2 regions of the Leuconostoc sp. S50 genome follow, and region 2 is predicted to be linked to the other one. Evidence: a T-box and tRNA genes for the amino acid it is inferred to sense, from the RefSeq annotation. Region 2 holds a T-box; the other holds one or more tRNA genes.
What was found. The T-box of region 2 lies ahead of leuS (leucine--tRNA ligase). A T-box ahead of a tRNA ligase gene usually reads a tRNA of that ligase, here a tRNA-Leu.

Region 1 (8,477 bases), on a different contig from region 2:
AGAGTTCGATTCTCTCACGAGCTACTAAAAGTCGCAACTTAGGTTGCGGCTTTTTGTGTGCTGTTAAATATGATATACATTTTTCTTTTTTTAATAATCTGTCACTGATAAAAGTAGTATGATATAAATAATCATTGTTAATTAAAACGATAAGGATGGCGTATCGTGCTGTCGATTGAACAAAAATTGGAGGTGTATCGTGATGACATGGAAGACACCAGATAAAAATTGGTTGCTAGAAAATTTGGTTGACTTAATTTTAGATGAAACCATTACAAGTGATGAACGCGACATATTTGTTAGCAATAAAACCCAACTAGAAAAAAGTCAAAATGATCGCGCTGTGGCTGCGTCGCTCAAAGATAGTTTATCTTTGCTTGCAGTTGAGCGACAGTTGACATCTGAATCGACAAAGTTTCTTGTAGAATTATCTCAGCGCTATATTGGCGCAAATGATATGGGCGGTCGTGATGTTTTGTTCAGTATTTGATTTAATAATTTTGCTGAGATAGCTGCTTATTAGTCGCAACGTTGGTTGCGGCTTTTTTATTCCCCACTAAAAAAGCACTTCATGATTGAAGTGCTAATGATTAGGCGTGTTTATGATTGACGGTCGCTAAAATCGCTTTGGCGACAACATCATCAAATTGGTTAGCTTCAAAATTATCTAGGCCAGCGCGGGTTGAGCCACCGGGTGATGCAACGCTATTCATGAGTGTGACGGCGTCGCTGTCCGACTGATTTAGGGTACTTGCAGAGCCTAAAACAGTTTGTGTTGCAATACTTGCAGCTTGCGTTTCGGCCAAGCCGTTCGCAACACCTGCTTTAGTCAATGCGTCAATGAACTTGAAGACGTAGGCAGGTCCAGAACCGGCAATGGCAGAAAATATAGCAAACTGTTCTTCCGCGAGTGTGACACTGTTGCCCAACAACTGCCAAAAATGAGTGACGATTTTATTTTGTTCTGCGTCTATGTTGCCGGCAAAAGCTAACGCGGTATTACCTTGCCCGATAGCTGAGTTGATGTTTGGCAAAGCGCGAACATTGAACGCATTTGGAATAGCTTGATTTAGGTCAGCAATGGTGATTTGTGCTAACACAGAGACGACGATTTTATTAGTGAAATTAAGCGTTGCGCCAATTTCTGTTAATTGATTAGGCAAAAATGCTAAAACGACGATGTCACTATGGTCAATAACTGTTTGTGAATCGGCAGCATTGATGTGAAGTTCCTCTGCCAACGTCTTGGCACGGTGTGGTGAAGATACGTAAATATCTGCTGGATCAACATTTGCGTGCAGTAGACCTTTCATCATTGCGGTCGCCATGTTGCCGGCACCAATAAACCCGTAAGTCATAACAATACCTCCAATTAATTAAGTTATCTCTATTATAACTGAAATAGTTTAGATACTCGTTATTTTTTTGTAATAGCTGTTTTGGGTTTCAGTAAACTAGTCATCGCTGCTGCAACGAGCATTAACAACGCAGCAGTTAAAAAGGTAATGTGGACGCCATGCAAATTGACTAATGAACTGCTAGCATGTTGGTGGTGCAGTTGATAATTGGCGGCACTTTTTGTCATAATTGTTACTAATGCGGCCGTACCAAACGAGGCAGCTAGCTGACGAATGGTTGTAAACATGGCCGAACCATCAGGGATGATAGTAAGTGGTAAGGCGTTAAATGCTTCAGTTTGGATCGGCATCAAAACCAAAACTAAGCCTAATTGTCGTACAAATTGTCCAATCACAGCAAACCAAAGTGGTGTTGTTAGTGTCAATGAAGCGAGAATAAAAGTACCAATAGCAGTAATTAAGATTCCGGTGAGGGTGAGATATTTGGCACCATAACGATCATATAAGCGACCACTCCATGGTGACAAAAATGCTGTAACCAAAGCCCCAGGGAATAAAACCAAACCAGAAATAAAGGCAGAAGCACCACGGACATTTTGCATATAAAGTGGTAACATTAACGCACCACCGTACATAGCCATCATCAAAACGATGTTAATCAAAACAGCAACATTGAACTCTCGATGAGAAAAAACGCTCATGTTAAGCAATGGCGTTGACGTATGCAATTGATGAAGAACGAACAATGCTGTAACAACTAAACCAATTACGATAAATCCCCAAACGGTAAAGTCATGCCAGGGTGTACCACCAGCGTTGGAAAACCCATAAAGTAGTGCGCCTAAACCGATACTTGATAGAATGACACCAAGTACATCAAACTTTAATTGTTTTGGTGTGCCAATGTTGTTTAGAAGAAAATAAGCCAGAATAAAATTGGCGATAATGAGGGGAGCAACAATATAAAATAGAAAACGCCAATTCAGGTTGGTTACAATAAATCCAGACAGACTTGGGCCCAAGGCTGGCGCGAAGTTTAGCGCCAACCCAATAGTTCCCATTGCCGATCCACGACGATCAGGGGCAAATAAATTCATAACCACGACATTCATTAGCGGACCAAAAACACCGGCGCCCATTGCTTGAATCATACGACCCGTGATCAAAATTTCAAAGTTTGGTGCAAATCCAGCAGTGATCGTGCCAACAGCAAATAACCCAACTGCTGTCAGATAAAGTGTCCTTGTTGTTAGGCGCTGAATGAGGAAGGCAGTTAAAGGTACCATAATGCCATTGACTAGCATATAACCATTGGTTAGCCACTGTCCTAATGCGGTTGAAATGTGAAATTCACGCATAATATCTGGTAGCGCAACGTTCATCAGTGTTTGATTTAAGAAACCAAGGAAAGTGCCAATCACCAAAATGATTAAAATTGTGCGATTCTTTTGAGATATATTCAAGTAATAACGTCCTTTCTTTTGGAAGTTTTAGTGATAGAAGAGCTACTGTTAAAAAAACAAACAAAAAACCAGTACGTATACTGGTTTTGTTTTTTAAGTCAAACTTACTTTGTCGTAGGTAATTCTTCTGACTTACCTTTGGCCCATTGTTGCAACTTTGCAATAGCAGCTTGGCGTTGCTTCTTCGCAGCGCTGTGACTAACTTTGCGGGCACGGGCGAATGAGTTAAGAGGCTTCTTTAATGCCATGATAGTGCTCCTTTTTTATCCAATGTTTTCCATACAAATAACTATTATACTTTAAAAAAATAGCAATTACAAGTGCTACAATAGATATTATGGAAAAATGGTCTGAACAAACAATTGAATCTTTTCGGGATACACTACTTCGTTGGTATGATGACGAGGGGCGTAAAAACTTGCCTTGGCGGCAAAATCATGATCCTTACCGTGTGATGGTCTCAGAAATAATGTTACAACAAACGCAAGTTGCCACGGTTATTCCTTATTTTGAACGATTTATGCAGCAGTTACCGACAGTGAGCGCCTTAGCACAGGCACCTGAGGAAGTTGTGTTAAAATTGTGGGAAGGACTTGGCTATTATTCGCGTGCGCGCAATCTCCAAAAAGCAGCGCAATACGTTGTTCGGGAATATAATGGTGAGTGGCCAACGACCAGCAAAGATTTACAGACTTTGCCGGGCGTGGGACCCTACACAGCTGCTGCGATTGGTTCAATCAGTTTTGGCGAAGTGGTACCAGCGGTTGATGGTAATCAATATCGTGTGTTTAGTCGTTTATTAAAGATTGATGCAGATATTGCACAGCCTAAGTCACGCCAAATATTTTATGATGCCATTTTGCCAATTGTTGATCCTAAACGGCCGGGGGACTTTAATCAGGCAATTATGGACTTAGGTGCTAGCTATATGTCCGCTAAAAGCCCTGATACGCAACATTCACCAGTAAAATCTTTTAATGCGGCCTATCGTGATGGTGTTGAAAGTCATTATCCGGTTAAAACACCCAAACCCAAACCAGTCAAGCAAATGTTTGTGGCTCATGTTTATGAGCAAAACGGTGACTTACTTTTAGAACAGAGACCAGAAACAGGATTGTTGGCTAATTTTTGGACGTTTCCATTAACACCGATTACCAGTGTGGAAGACATTCAGGGTGACATGCTCAATATTAAGCCCGTGGTTCATATTTTCACACATCGCCGTTGGGAGATTTGGTTGGTCAAATCGACACCAATTACACCGGATTCACGGCAACGATACTTTAGTCAAGAAGAATTGGCAGAACTAAGTCTGCCAAAATTACAATATAAATTGCTGGAGAAATTAAATGTTTCCGAATCTGAAATATAAAAATTTGTTTTTTTGGACAATAGAATTATTAGCACTGTCGGCACTAATTTGGATTGTGTCACGTTTTGACTTTTTGATGCAGCCAATATCAGTTTTCATTTCAACGGTATTCGTACCGTTAATTGTAGCCGGTTTTTTGTACTATGTCTTGAAACCTATCTTGACCTTACTTGAAAAAATCACCATTAAAAATCACAAAATGCCACATCAACTGGCCGTTATCATAACATTTGTGCTGTTTTTAACGGTGATTGGTGGGGCTTTAATATTGCTGGTGCCAACCTTGGTTCGTGAAATGACCAATCTGATTAACGCTTTGCCGGGATTTGCAAAGACGGTTCAAACTTATGTTAATGATACGTTGCAAAGTAAATGGTTTAACAGTTTGCATTTGTCGATTGATGTTGATGAGGTGAAAAGTGCAGTTGGTAAGTATGCAGCTTCGTTTTTGACTATTACAGCGGGGACGCTAGGCAATGTGATTTCAACAATCACGTCAGTGACCATTAACTTAGTGACAATACCGGTTGTTTTATTCTATATGTTAAGTGATGGTAACCGTCTCTTGCCAGCTTTACAACGTCTTTTTCCTGATCGCTTTGCTGATAATGTCGCAGATTTGACGAATAAGATGGATCACACGATTGAAAAGTATATTTCTGGTCAAGCGATTGAAATGCTGTTTGTTGGGGTGGCGATGGCGATTGGCTACCTAATCATCGGTCAACCTTATGCTTGGCTTTTAGGGGTTATCGCCGGTATTACTAATATTGTCCCTTATGTCGGCCCTTGGATTGGTGTCATTCCTTCCTTAATAGTGGCAGGAACGCAATCTTGGAAGCAAATGATTTTGGTATTAGTTGTTATGACAGTTGTTCAGCAATTGGATGGCAACTTTATTTATCCAAATGTTATTGGTAAATCATTACAGATTCATCCGCTGACAATTATGATTTTACTGATGGTAGCGGGTAACTTGAAAGGTATCGTTGGTATGATTTTGGTAGTGCCAGTCTATGCTGTGGTTAGAACTGTTATCAAATTTGGCACACAAATGCGTGAACTTACTAAAGATAAGTGATACAATGATACCACGGAAAGAGGTATCGCAATGCAAGCATTTGATTTTGATAAAAATATCAGTATATTACGGCAGGCAAAAGGGCAGGCTATTCCATGGCATGAGACGACATATCCGTCTTATACAGCCGATATTTTAACGTTAGCGCAGAGTTATTTTAAGTCTGATGAATATGATAGAAATTTTGATCGCACGTTACGTCAGCATCAATTTCATGAAGGTTTGGCAGAAGAAGATGTGGCACAACTAGCAAATACTTCTCAGGATTATAGCTTGATCAGAGCGATTGTATCAGCGATTATTCGTGGTGAAAAGTACACGCCGGGGATGTGGCAAGCGTTGGTGCAAAATGGGATTTTACTTGATTTGTTAGTAAGAGAACGTGACTTAAAACAAAAAGCATAATAATTGCGACTCAAATAGGGTGATTAAAAGGTTCGATACACATTTTTCTGTATCGAACCTTTTTTGTTGATAAATGATTAAAGGTGATAATTTCAATCTATCTATTTGTGTCGGTATAACTATAGAATTGTGATTTATCAGAAAAATCAGCCATATATTGACCATTCAGACCGGATCGTTGACCAATCACGCCTAAATCAATAATCAATTTTTCGTCGGTTTTTGAAAAATGAAGTTTTTCAGACGAAGCCGTGATACGAATATAATTAATCATTCTGTTCACTAAGGCTTCAGGGTTTTTACTAGTGTCTATTTTTTTGTTAACTTGTAGTAAAACATCAGCTATATCACGAATACCTGGGACAATAAGCTGAGATTGTAGTGATAAATATAATAATTCAATATTGTGTTTTGCTTCGATTATTGTTGTAACGTTTCTTTTTGTCATTTGTTGTGTCACCTCGCTAACTCCATGTTACGCCTATTTGCGATCAAAGGTAAATAAATGCTTGACGTACAATCATTTTTCCAGTAAAATTAAAGGGTTGTGTTAGACATGCGGGTGTGGCGGAACTGGCAGACGCGCTGGATTTAGGTTCCAGTGGAGAAATCCGTGCAGGTTCGATTCCTGTCACCCGTATAATATGGTCGCCGCCATATTATTATATTGAGGTATCTGGTATTATTTGATATAATACTTGAGTACTTTGATCTGCCGACCTAGCTCAGTTGATAGAGCACCTCACTAGTAATGAGGGGGTCGCCGGTTTGAGCCCGGCGGTCGGCATAATTTATGAAAGCTTTGAATGATTATTCATTCAAAGCTTTTTTCGTGTAATCAAACTTGACATAGTTAAGTACAGATTGTGTATGTTCAGTTAATATTATAATGATGATGAAATCTTTATCTGATATTTACATAATCATGACAGAACTCTGCTATATTTGAAGCATAGACAAAAATTGTCCTTATCCACATATCATTTGCACAGGACAGATGATTTCATCTATACTAACTTTATAACAAAAAAGAAGAGAGAAACACAGTGGAAGTTAAATTTAATCACGTGACTTTGACCTACCCAAACGGCATCGAAGTCTTACATGACATGGATTTTGATATCACCGACGGACAACTCGTTGCACTCTTAGGACCCTCAGGTGGTGGTAAATCTACCACGCTGAATTTGATCTCGGGTCTATTATCAGCAACTAGTGGCAATATATACTTTGGTGACGAAGATGTTACAAAGCAAGATGCGTTGGGACGTGGTGTTGGGATGGTTTTCCAAAACTATGCCTTGTACCCCCATATGACCGTTTTAGATAACATTATTTTCCCAATGAAAATGGCTAAGGTGGATAAAGCCACACGTAAACAGCGTGCTTTAGAATTAGCACAACTGGTTCGTGTCTCTGATCAAATTAACAAAAAACCAAGTGATTTGTCTGGGGGTCAGCAACAACGTGTTGCCATTGCCCGCGCGTTAGCAAAATCACCTAACATTTTGTTACTTGATGAGCCTCTCTCAAATCTTGATGCACGTCTCAGAGTTGAAATGCGCGAAGAAATTCGACGTATTCAAAAGGAAACAGGCGTCACAACAGTCTTTGTTACGCATGATCAGAGTGAAGCAATGCATGTTGCTGATAAAATTATGCTATTAAACGATGGTCGCATTCAACAATATGATGCACCACAATCACTATATGAAAATCCAAATAATCAATTTGTCGCTAACTTTATCGGAGAACCTGCGTTAAATATGGTACCAGCAGACCAGTTTGGTGACGAGGTGAGACAATTATTTGATGGTGACGTTGCCACAATTGGTATTCGTGCCGAAGCATTAACAAATGAGGTGAAAGCACCTGCCATCAAAATGCAAGCGGTTGTCCATGAAGTATTGTCATTTGGACGTGATCGGCAAGCGGCGATTTCAGTTGGATCACATCAACTAGTTGCAACAGAAGTCACAACGGCAGCACCTTTGGAACAAGAAACAACACTCTTTGCCGCACTTAGTGGCGTTTACGCTTTCGATCAAAGTGGTCAGCGGTTGCCACTTAGGGGTGATCACGCATGATGAACAATCAAAAGCCTACTTGGAAACAGACATTAAAAGGGTGGCTTTATGTCTTGCCGATGCTAATCATCGTTGCGATTTTTAGTTTATACCCGATTGTGTCAAGTTTGGCGATGAGTTTTTATACGCAATATAACTTTTTCACGAACCAAGTAATGGCGCTTGGTTTTGATAACTTTAAATATTTATGGGAAGACCCATTATTTCATTCTGCTGTGGCGAACACTTTAATTTTCGTTGTTGGTGTTGTCCCATTAGAAATTATAATTTCTTTGACCGTGGCTGTGCTTTTAAACCAGATTAAAGTATTGGCTGGGTTCTTCCGTACCATCTATTTTCTACCATTTGTGACCAGTATTGTTGCTATATCAATGGTTTGGAAGTGGATTTATAATAAAGATGCCGGCTTATTGAATTATTTTTTGAGCTTTGTAGGTATCCATCCAATTGACTGGTTGAATGATCCAACATGGGCATTGCCAGCGTTGATTATTTTGGCTATTTGGAAGAGCTTGGGCTTCAATATTATGCTCTTCTTGGTTGCTCTCAATAATGTTGACAAACGACTGTATAGCGCGGCGACCTTAGATGGTGCCAACGCTTGGGAACGTTTTTTGCATGTTACAGTGCCAATGATTAGTCCGATGACGTTTTTGATTGCCGTTAATGCTGTGATTGGATCGTTTAAAGTCTTTGATGAAATATTCTCAT
Region 2 (8,477 bases):
CGTGGTGTATTGACTACTGGTACTGAAGTTGAAATCGTTGGTTTGAAGGATGAAGTTAAGAAGACTACTGTAACTGGTATCGAAATGTTCCGTAAGACTTTGGAAGAAGCTCAAGCGGGTGACAACATTGGTGCATTGTTGCGTGGTGTTGATCGTAACGAAATCGAACGTGGTCAAGTTTTGGCAAAGCCAGGTTCAATTCAAACACACAAGAAGTTCAAGGCCGAAGTTTATGTCTTGAGTAAAGAAGAAGGTGGTCGTCATACACCATTCTTCACAAACTACCGTCCACAATTCTACTTCCACACAACAGATGTTACTGGTGTTGTTGAATTGCCAGAAGGTGTTGAAATGGTTATGCCTGGTGACCAAGTGACATTCGAAATCGAATTGATCTCACCAGTTGCCATTGAACAAGGTTTGAAGTTTACTGTTCGTGAAGGTGGCCATACTGTTGGTGCCGGAACAGTTACTGAAATCGAAGACTAATATTATTAGTTTTAAAGGAACATGCATTGCATGTTCTTTTTTTAATAAAAAAACAAGTACGCATTAGCATACTTGTTTGGTGTGATTATTTAGGTGTCTCAGTCTTGTTGTCTCGACCTAAAGCAGCCGTTCGTGCAACATCATCTTCCTTTGCATTTGGTAAAATGAAAAGGTCATCTATCGGGGTTGTTTGAGTTTCTTCACGATTAACAATTTTTGCCATTATGGTCCTCCACTTTTTCTTAATTTTACATTATTTTTTATGCAAAAATATACATTTTATTCAAATTATAATGTATATAAAGTGCATATTTATGATAGACATGTATAATATAATTTAATAATTCGAAACGGAGAGCGATATGGCTGATTTATTGGTGATTGAAAATTTAACAAAGAAATTTGGTGACAAAACAGTTTTTAAAGGTATTAACGTTACTGTAAAGAAAGGTGAAGTGATTGCTGTCATAGGCCCATCAGGTGCAGGTAAATCAACATTTTTGAGAGCGATTAATATGTTAGATGCCCCGACAAGTGGCGAGGTTTTGTTCGAGGGAAACCAACTAACCAATTTAAAAGAAATTCAGCTTGATCAGCTTCGTGAAAAAATGGGTATGGTTTTTCAAGGGTTCAATCTATTCCCAAATCTGACAGTTCTTGAAAACATCAAATTAGCACCCCTTAAAGTAAAGGGGCAAGATGATAAAATTGCCACAGAAACAGCTAAACGGTTATTGGCACAAGTCGGATTGTCTGACAAGGCAGACCAATATCCTGCAAGCCTTTCTGGTGGTCAAAAACAGCGTGTGGCAATCGCACGTGCGCTGGCAATGTCCCCCGATATGTTACTTTTTGATGAACCAACAAGTGCATTAGATCCGGAAATGGTTGGTGAAGTCTTGGCAGTAATGAAGCAACTGGCAGAGGATGGCATGACGATGATTGTGGTCACACATGAAATGGGTTTTGCACGAGAAGTTGCGGATCAAGTGTGGTTTATGGCTGACGGTGGTATTCAAGAAATTGCTGAACCAAAAACTTTCTTTGAAACGCCCAAAACAGAACGAGCGCGAGACTTTTTACAGAAAGTTCTATAATCTTATGACTGCGATTGATACTTAAATTTACTGAAAATGATGTAACTTATTAAAAGCGCTTACATTTTTGGAGAAATAGCGTTATAATAAAAGTATCAAGAACGATAAGAGGTTGGGTCATGGCATATCAGAATATTTTAGTAGCAATCGACGGTTCAGAGGTATCGAACACTCTAATTAAAAAGGTGATTGAATTTGCTCCAGAAGCACATATCGACATTTTAACTGTTGTCGATACCAATGGCGGTGGCTATTTTGGTTCAATTGCGATGAGTGATGATGTTGTATATCAGATGGAGCAAGACGCTGAAGCTTCGATCAACAAGGCTTATGAGTATGCGCAGAGTTTAGGTCATACCAATGTCGATGTTCATGTTCGTTTTGGATCACCAAAGCAAGTAATTGCTCGTCACTTTCCTAAGGATCACAAAAATGATTTGATTGTGATTGGGGAAACAGGGTTGAGTCGACTGCAACGGGCAATGGCAGGAACCGTTCCATCATTTGTGACACAAGTTGCTAATACAGATGTTCTCATCATGCGTACTTCTGAAAAGTAAAAAAACACCAAATGATTTTCAACATTTGGTGTTTTTTACTTGGCCTCTTTAATAATCGTGATGTTAGTAATTTTGACAGGATCAACTGGTTTTGATGCTTCTCCAGAAGCGTTATCCTTAACCTTTGCTTCAGCAATTTTGTCTACTACTGACATGCCTTTGATTACTTGACCAAAGACAGTGTAATCGCCATCTAGGCTAGGGACACCACCTTTTTTATAGGCATTATAAATTTTTGAAGGGTAATTATTGGCGTCGACTTGCTTTGAAAGATTTTTTTTGTTTTGAACGATGAAAAATTGACTACCATTTGTGTCTGCTCCAGCATTAGCCATTGATACTGCGCCTCGAATATTATAAAGTGATTTACTAATTTCATTTTTGAAACCATTACCACTATCAATGCTACTGTCTTTGCCTTTCCAAATTGACTCTCCGCCTGAGCCGTCACCCTTGGGATCGCCACCTTGAATCATAAAATTGTTAATCACACGGTGAAAGATTGTATTGTTATAGTAGCTTTGTTTAGCATGGGTGATAAAGTTTTCAACAGCTAATGGTGCATATTTGTTAAATAATTTGATAGTGATATCGCCATAACTCGTATGCAGCGTGACTTCACTTTCATTCTCAGACACAGTATTAGTCAATTGAGGTAAAGCAACTTTTTCTAACTTTGGATCCTTTTTTGTGGTTGACGTCTCTGAGTTGGATGAGTTAGCGAAATGCTGGTAGCCAACAATACCAGCGATTAGCAGTACAAGAATCACTGCCATTATGATTTGTGGGGCGAATTTTTTCATGATTAAATCCTTTCGATGACAAATGTCTGAGTTGTGGATGTCGTATAGTTTGCTTGACTGAAATCTTCTGGAATAAGTTCTGACAAATAATCTAGCCAATCTTTTGGCGTTGCATTAAATTTTGTAACCAAGAGACCACCATGCGTTAGTTTTGGCAAAACTAACGCAATTTGATCAATCAGATTTGAGGGCTGATCATGTGTGTTTTCTGTATCAGACGAATAATCAAAAATTGCAACACTAATTTGTTTTCGTTCGCCCATATCAGTACGTAATTGTTGTGTAATTTGGTGGCCAAGCAAAGTGACACGTTCTGATAAACCGCTCATGAAGAGTGAGGCGGCTGCGGCGTTGGCGTTATCTTTTGTGGTTGCATAGCTCAATACATGACCTTCGTTACCAACACGCGTTGCTAAAAAGCGTGTATTAACGCCATTAGCTGTTGTCCCATCCAAAACCAAATCACCAATTTTAATATTTTGTTCAATTAATTGATGTGTAAATGTATTACTTGACGGAATCATCATGTACTCCTTTATTTTTGAAAAATAATTGTTGACTGGCAAAGAGCATGGTATATGCTATTGTCATGCCAGCTAAGATATCACTCGGATAGTGAACATTGACGTAGACGCGACTAACGGGAATTAAAATGATTAATCCAATCAGCAGATAGGAAGCTAAGTGGCATAGCCAATTAGATTTTAGGTGACGATGTAAAATGATAATTAGGCTGCCATATAGTAAAACGGCTACCATCGCATGTCCCGAAGGAAAACTAAATCCAGATGCAGGAACCAGATGAGGTGTTGGACGCGGTCGAGCAATAATATTTTTAAAGATTTGGTTGCTTAAACCCGCAAACACAATCACATTAAATCCAATGAATAGCGTTTCACGATAAAAGTGGTGATAGATGAGCCAAAGTGAAATAGTTGCCAGAATAATAGCACTCCAACTGACATTACCAATACTAGTAATTGTTGTGAAAAACCAGTTATATTGATGATCGTAATGTTGAATTAATCGTTGCCCAAAGGTGTCAAATTGTCGTATGAATTTAGCTTTCAACAAAACACCAATTGTTAAAGTCATAAAAGTTATCAAAGATATCCAAGGCAGAATAGGGATTGTGTGTAATTTACGCATACAATGATTATACCCGATTGTGTAGAGATGTGATATAATGAAATCATTATAGTCAACATTAGTACGTATGGCGGGGTTGTAGAGAATAAGTGGCGCTGAAAACTTATCAAACAAAATACGGAACTCGGTTGATTGAATTACGGGTGAAACATCAAGTAGTCTGTAACGTTTGCCCGCGTTAAGGCAAATAGAGACGTAGTCGTACGTGAACATAGGTGGTACCGTGAATTCAAATTTCGCCCTATGTCATGCTTTTTTGCATGGCATAGGTTTTTTTATTTGAAGACGGCTAATCTAAAGAGTGCTTGATGTTTCACTTGGAATAAATCACACAAAGGAATAAATTTATGGCATATAATCACAAAGAAATTGAGCATAAGTGGCAAAAATATTGGGATGATAATCAGACATTTAAAGCGCCAGATAAATCAGATAAACCTAAATATTATGTTTTGGATATGTTTCCTTATCCCTCAGGGCAAGGACTGCACGTCGGCCATCCAGAAGGTTATACAGCAACGGATATTGTTAGTCGTTACAAGCGTGCTAAGGGTTTTAATGTCTTACATCCCATTGGGTGGGATGCTTTTGGGCTGCCTGCTGAACAATACGCTATTAAAACGGGTAATAATCCTGCTGGCTTTACAAACAAGAACGTCCAAGTTTTTAAAAAACAAATTAAGGCTTTAGGCTTCTCGATTGACTGGTCAAGAGAAATTAATACAACTGATCCGGAATACTATAAATGGTCACAATGGATTTTTGAGAAGTTGTACGAAAAAGGTTTGGCATATGAAGATGAGATTATGGTTAACTGGGCGCCTGATTTTCCAGGCGGTGGTATAGTTGTTGCCAACGAAGAAGTGGTTGATGGTAAAACTGAACGAGGTGGTTATCCAGTGTATCGCAAACCCATGAAGCAATGGGTTTTACGTATTACTGCATACGCAGATCGCTTGTTAGATGATTTAGAAGAACTAGATTGGCCTGAAGCGATTAAAGAACAACAACGGCATTGGATCGGTCGATCAACTGGGGCTTCTGTTAACTTCAAAGTTGATGGCTTTGATGAAGAAATCGAAGTCTACACAACGCGACCTGATACTCTGTTCGGGGCCAAATATATGGTATTATCTCCCGAACACGACTTAATTGAAAAAATTACGACGCCAGATCAAGCAGAGACCATTGCCGCCTATCAAGCTATGGTTGCAACTAAGTCTGATTTGGAGCGAACTGATCTTAACAAAGACAAAACGGGTGCTTTCACAGGTGCTTATGGTATTAATCCAATAAATGGTGAAAAATTGCCAATTTGGATTGCCGACTATGTGTTGTCATCATATGGTACAGGCGCGATTATGGCGGTTCCAGCTCATGATGAACGTGATTTTGCATTTGCTAAGAAGTTTGATTTACCAATTACACCAGTAATTGCTGGTGGTGATGTGAATGAAGCTGCATATACAGGTGACGGCACGCATATTAATTCTGGTTTTTTGGACGGATTAAATAAGCAAGAGGCTATTAACACTGCGATTGACTGGTTGGAAGACAATCACGCTGGACATAAACAAGTCAATTATCGATTACGGGATTGGATTTTTTCTCGTCAACGCTATTGGGGTGAACCAATCCCAGTCATTCATTGGGAAGACGGGACACAAACTCTCGTACCTGAGGAAGAGTTACCACTTCGCTTACCAGAAATGACGCAAGATCAATTGAAGCCTTCAGGTACTGGTGAATCACCACTTGCAAATGCGACGGAGTGGTTGAACGTGACACGAGAAGATGGTGTTAAAGGACGACGTGAGACCAACACCATGCCACAATGGGCCGGATCTTCTTGGTACTTCTTACGGTATGTTGATCCACATAACTCAAAGGTTTTGGCAGATCCAGAAAAGTTAAAATACTGGATGAATGTTGATTTATATGTTGGTGGTGCTGAACACGCTGTTCTGCACTTATTGTATGCTCGTTTCTGGCATAAGTTTTTGTACGATTTAGGTGTTGTACCAACGAAAGAACCGTTCCAAAAGCTTGTCAACCAAGGTATGATTTTAGGTGAAAATCACGAGAAGATGTCTAAATCAAAAGGCAATGTGGTTAATCCAGATGAGATTGTTAATGACTATGGCGCCGACACACTGCGTGTATATGAGATGTTCATGGGACCATTAACACAAAGCAAGCCATGGTCTGAAGAAGGCGTTGCTGGGTCACGTCGTTGGTTGGATCGTGTGTGGCGATTACTAGTTGATGATGAGGGCAAGTTGCGTGACCATGTAACAACGGTAAATCCTGGCGATCTGGATAAAGTTTATAACCAGACTGTCAAAAAAGTCACTGATGATTTAGAGAACATGCGTTTCAATACGGCAATCTCGCAATTGATGGTTTTTGTTAACGACGCTTATAAGTCAGATGCTTTACCAATTGAGTATATGAATGGCTTTGTACAAATGTTAGCACCGATCGCACCATTTTTGGCAGAAGAATTATGGCAGAAATTAGGCAATACTGAAGGTGTGAGTTACGAACCATGGCCAACTTATGATGAAAACCAGCTTGTCGAGGATACGGTTGAAATTATTTTCCAAGTCAACGGTAAAGTGCGTGGCAAAGCAACTGTTGCCATAGATATTGATAAAGATGCTATGGTCGAAGCTGCTAAAGCAGACGATAATGTCCAAAACTTTATTAACGGCAAAGAAATTCGTAAAGTTATTGCGATTCCTGGTAAGTTTGTTAATATTGTAGTAGGCTAAAAATTTAAACGTTGTGACATTTATATCAATGATGTTACGTAAATCCTCACCTAGGTGAGGGTACATATCAAAAAATGGAGTCACTAAATATGTCGGATGATCAACGTCCAGAAAATCTCAATAGCGGAAATCGTGTTGATAAAATCAATGTGGATGGACAAATGTTAAGTGCTGAGGAAATTTTGGCACGTGCACGTAAACGTGTGCAAAATAAACAATCACCATCAAATGCCAGTGTTTCAGTACCTCAGTCTCATCAACAAAAAGTGATGTCCGATGCTGATATTGCGTTATTAAAGCAAAAAAATGATCGAGCGCGCAAAAATATTATCCAAAAAAAGCCTAACTTGACGGTAACAGAGACCACAAATACGCAACCACAAACTGTTGTACCTTCACCTATGCCAGATGTTAACGACAACCAGGCAACATTGGTAAAAGGTTCCGCATGGCTGTCAGTTGGTAATATGGTGTCGCGTATCTTGGGTGCGTTGTACATTTTGCCTTGGATGGCAATGTTGGGTGTGTACGGTAACCGAGCAAATGGTTTATTTACACAGGGCTACAATGTTTATGCTGTCTTTTTGGCTATCGCGACGTTTGGCATTCCAGCGGCGATTTCAAAGATTGTTGCCGAACTTACTGCTAAACAGGACATTTATCGTTCGAGACAACTCACTAGGCAGTCAATTTGGCTTGGAATTGGTTTGGGCATTCTATTTGGCGCCATTTTATATATTGCAGCGCCGTGGTTGTCTAATGGAAATGCTAATGTCATACCAGTACTACATTCTTTGGCGCCAGCAGTAGCGATTTTTCCACTCATGTCGATGATTCGGGGTATTTTTCAGGGGCACCAATTAATGAGTGTGTCAGCGATGTCACAAGTGATTGAGCAAATTGCTCGCGTCGCTTATATGCTTGTCACGGCAGTGATTATTTTAAAGTCGAACCCGACAAATTGGACAGGTGTTGTCGTGCAATCAACTTTTGCCGCATTCATCGGTGCTATTTTCAGTATGCTGGTTTTGATATGGGGATGGGCAAAGTATCGTCACATTTTGGTGCAACCAATTGAAAATGTGCAATCGACAAATCATGCCCCAACATTTGGTTTGGTTTTGAATATTTTAAAAGAGTCATGGCCGTTTATTATTATTGGATCAGCAATCACGCTTTTCCAACTGGTTGATCAGTATACTTTTTTTGACATTATGAATCATTTTTTTGCCAATTCAAACACTGAACTACTCAATCAATTTGCATTGTTTAGTGCCAACCCTAACAAGTTAATCATGATTATTGTGCCGTTTTCTACTAGCATTGCAGCTACGGCCTTGCCAATGCTATCGGGCAGTAAAGCAACACTAACTCATGGGGATATACAGACGCAATTGAAACAAGTTATGAAATTGTTTGCTTTAATCATGTTACCAAGTGCTTTGGGAATGTATGCTGTTGCGGGACCTTTATATAAAATGTTTTATCCAATTGGACCCTCAAATCAAGATGGAATCTATTTGCTTCAATATTCGACTATTTTGGCCATTGTGTTCAGTCTATTCATGCTACTATCATTCGTGTTACAGGCATTGTCGGAAGTGT

Region 1: it has a tRNA-Leu gene. The T-box ahead of leuS (leucine--tRNA ligase) is inferred to sense a tRNA for this amino acid. The anticodon was not compared.

The regions. Positions count from the first base shown of each region.
Region 1 is NZ_JACVUE010000003.1:18,241-26,717, reverse strand. It holds tRNA gene IAE53_RS04000 (tRNA-Glu) at 1-24, shown strand, start outside; gene IAE53_RS03995 (bacteriocin immunity protein) at 203-490, shown strand; gene proC (pyrroline-5-carboxylate reductase) at 591-1,358, opposite strand; gene IAE53_RS03985 (MDR family MFS transporter) at 1,418-2,821, opposite strand; gene IAE53_RS03980 (hypothetical protein) at 2,926-3,069, opposite strand; gene mutY (A/G-specific adenine glycosylase) at 3,159-4,193, shown strand; gene IAE53_RS03970 (AI-2E family transporter) at 4,171-5,274, shown strand; gene IAE53_RS03965 (DUF6508 domain-containing protein) at 5,305-5,679, shown strand; gene IAE53_RS03960 (bacteriocin immunity protein) at 5,777-6,127, opposite strand; tRNA gene IAE53_RS03955 (tRNA-Leu) at 6,238-6,319, shown strand; tRNA gene IAE53_RS03950 (tRNA-Thr) at 6,394-6,466, shown strand; gene IAE53_RS03945 (ABC transporter ATP-binding protein) at 6,726-7,766, shown strand; gene IAE53_RS03940 (carbohydrate ABC transporter permease) at 7,766-8,477, shown strand, end outside.
Region 2 is NZ_JACVUE010000001.1:291,159-299,635, forward strand. It holds gene tuf (elongation factor Tu) at 1-489, shown strand, start outside; gene IAE53_RS01335 (hypothetical protein) at 575-712, opposite strand; gene IAE53_RS01340 (amino acid ABC transporter ATP-binding protein) at 852-1,586, shown strand; gene IAE53_RS01345 (universal stress protein) at 1,706-2,146, shown strand; gene IAE53_RS01350 (peptidylprolyl isomerase) at 2,182-2,949, opposite strand; gene IAE53_RS01355 (SAM-dependent methyltransferase) at 2,952-3,473, opposite strand; gene IAE53_RS01360 (phosphatase PAP2 family protein) at 3,457-4,044, opposite strand; T-box leader at 4,136-4,345, shown strand; gene leuS (leucine--tRNA ligase) at 4,446-6,872, shown strand; gene IAE53_RS01370 (polysaccharide biosynthesis protein) at 6,962-8,477, shown strand, end outside.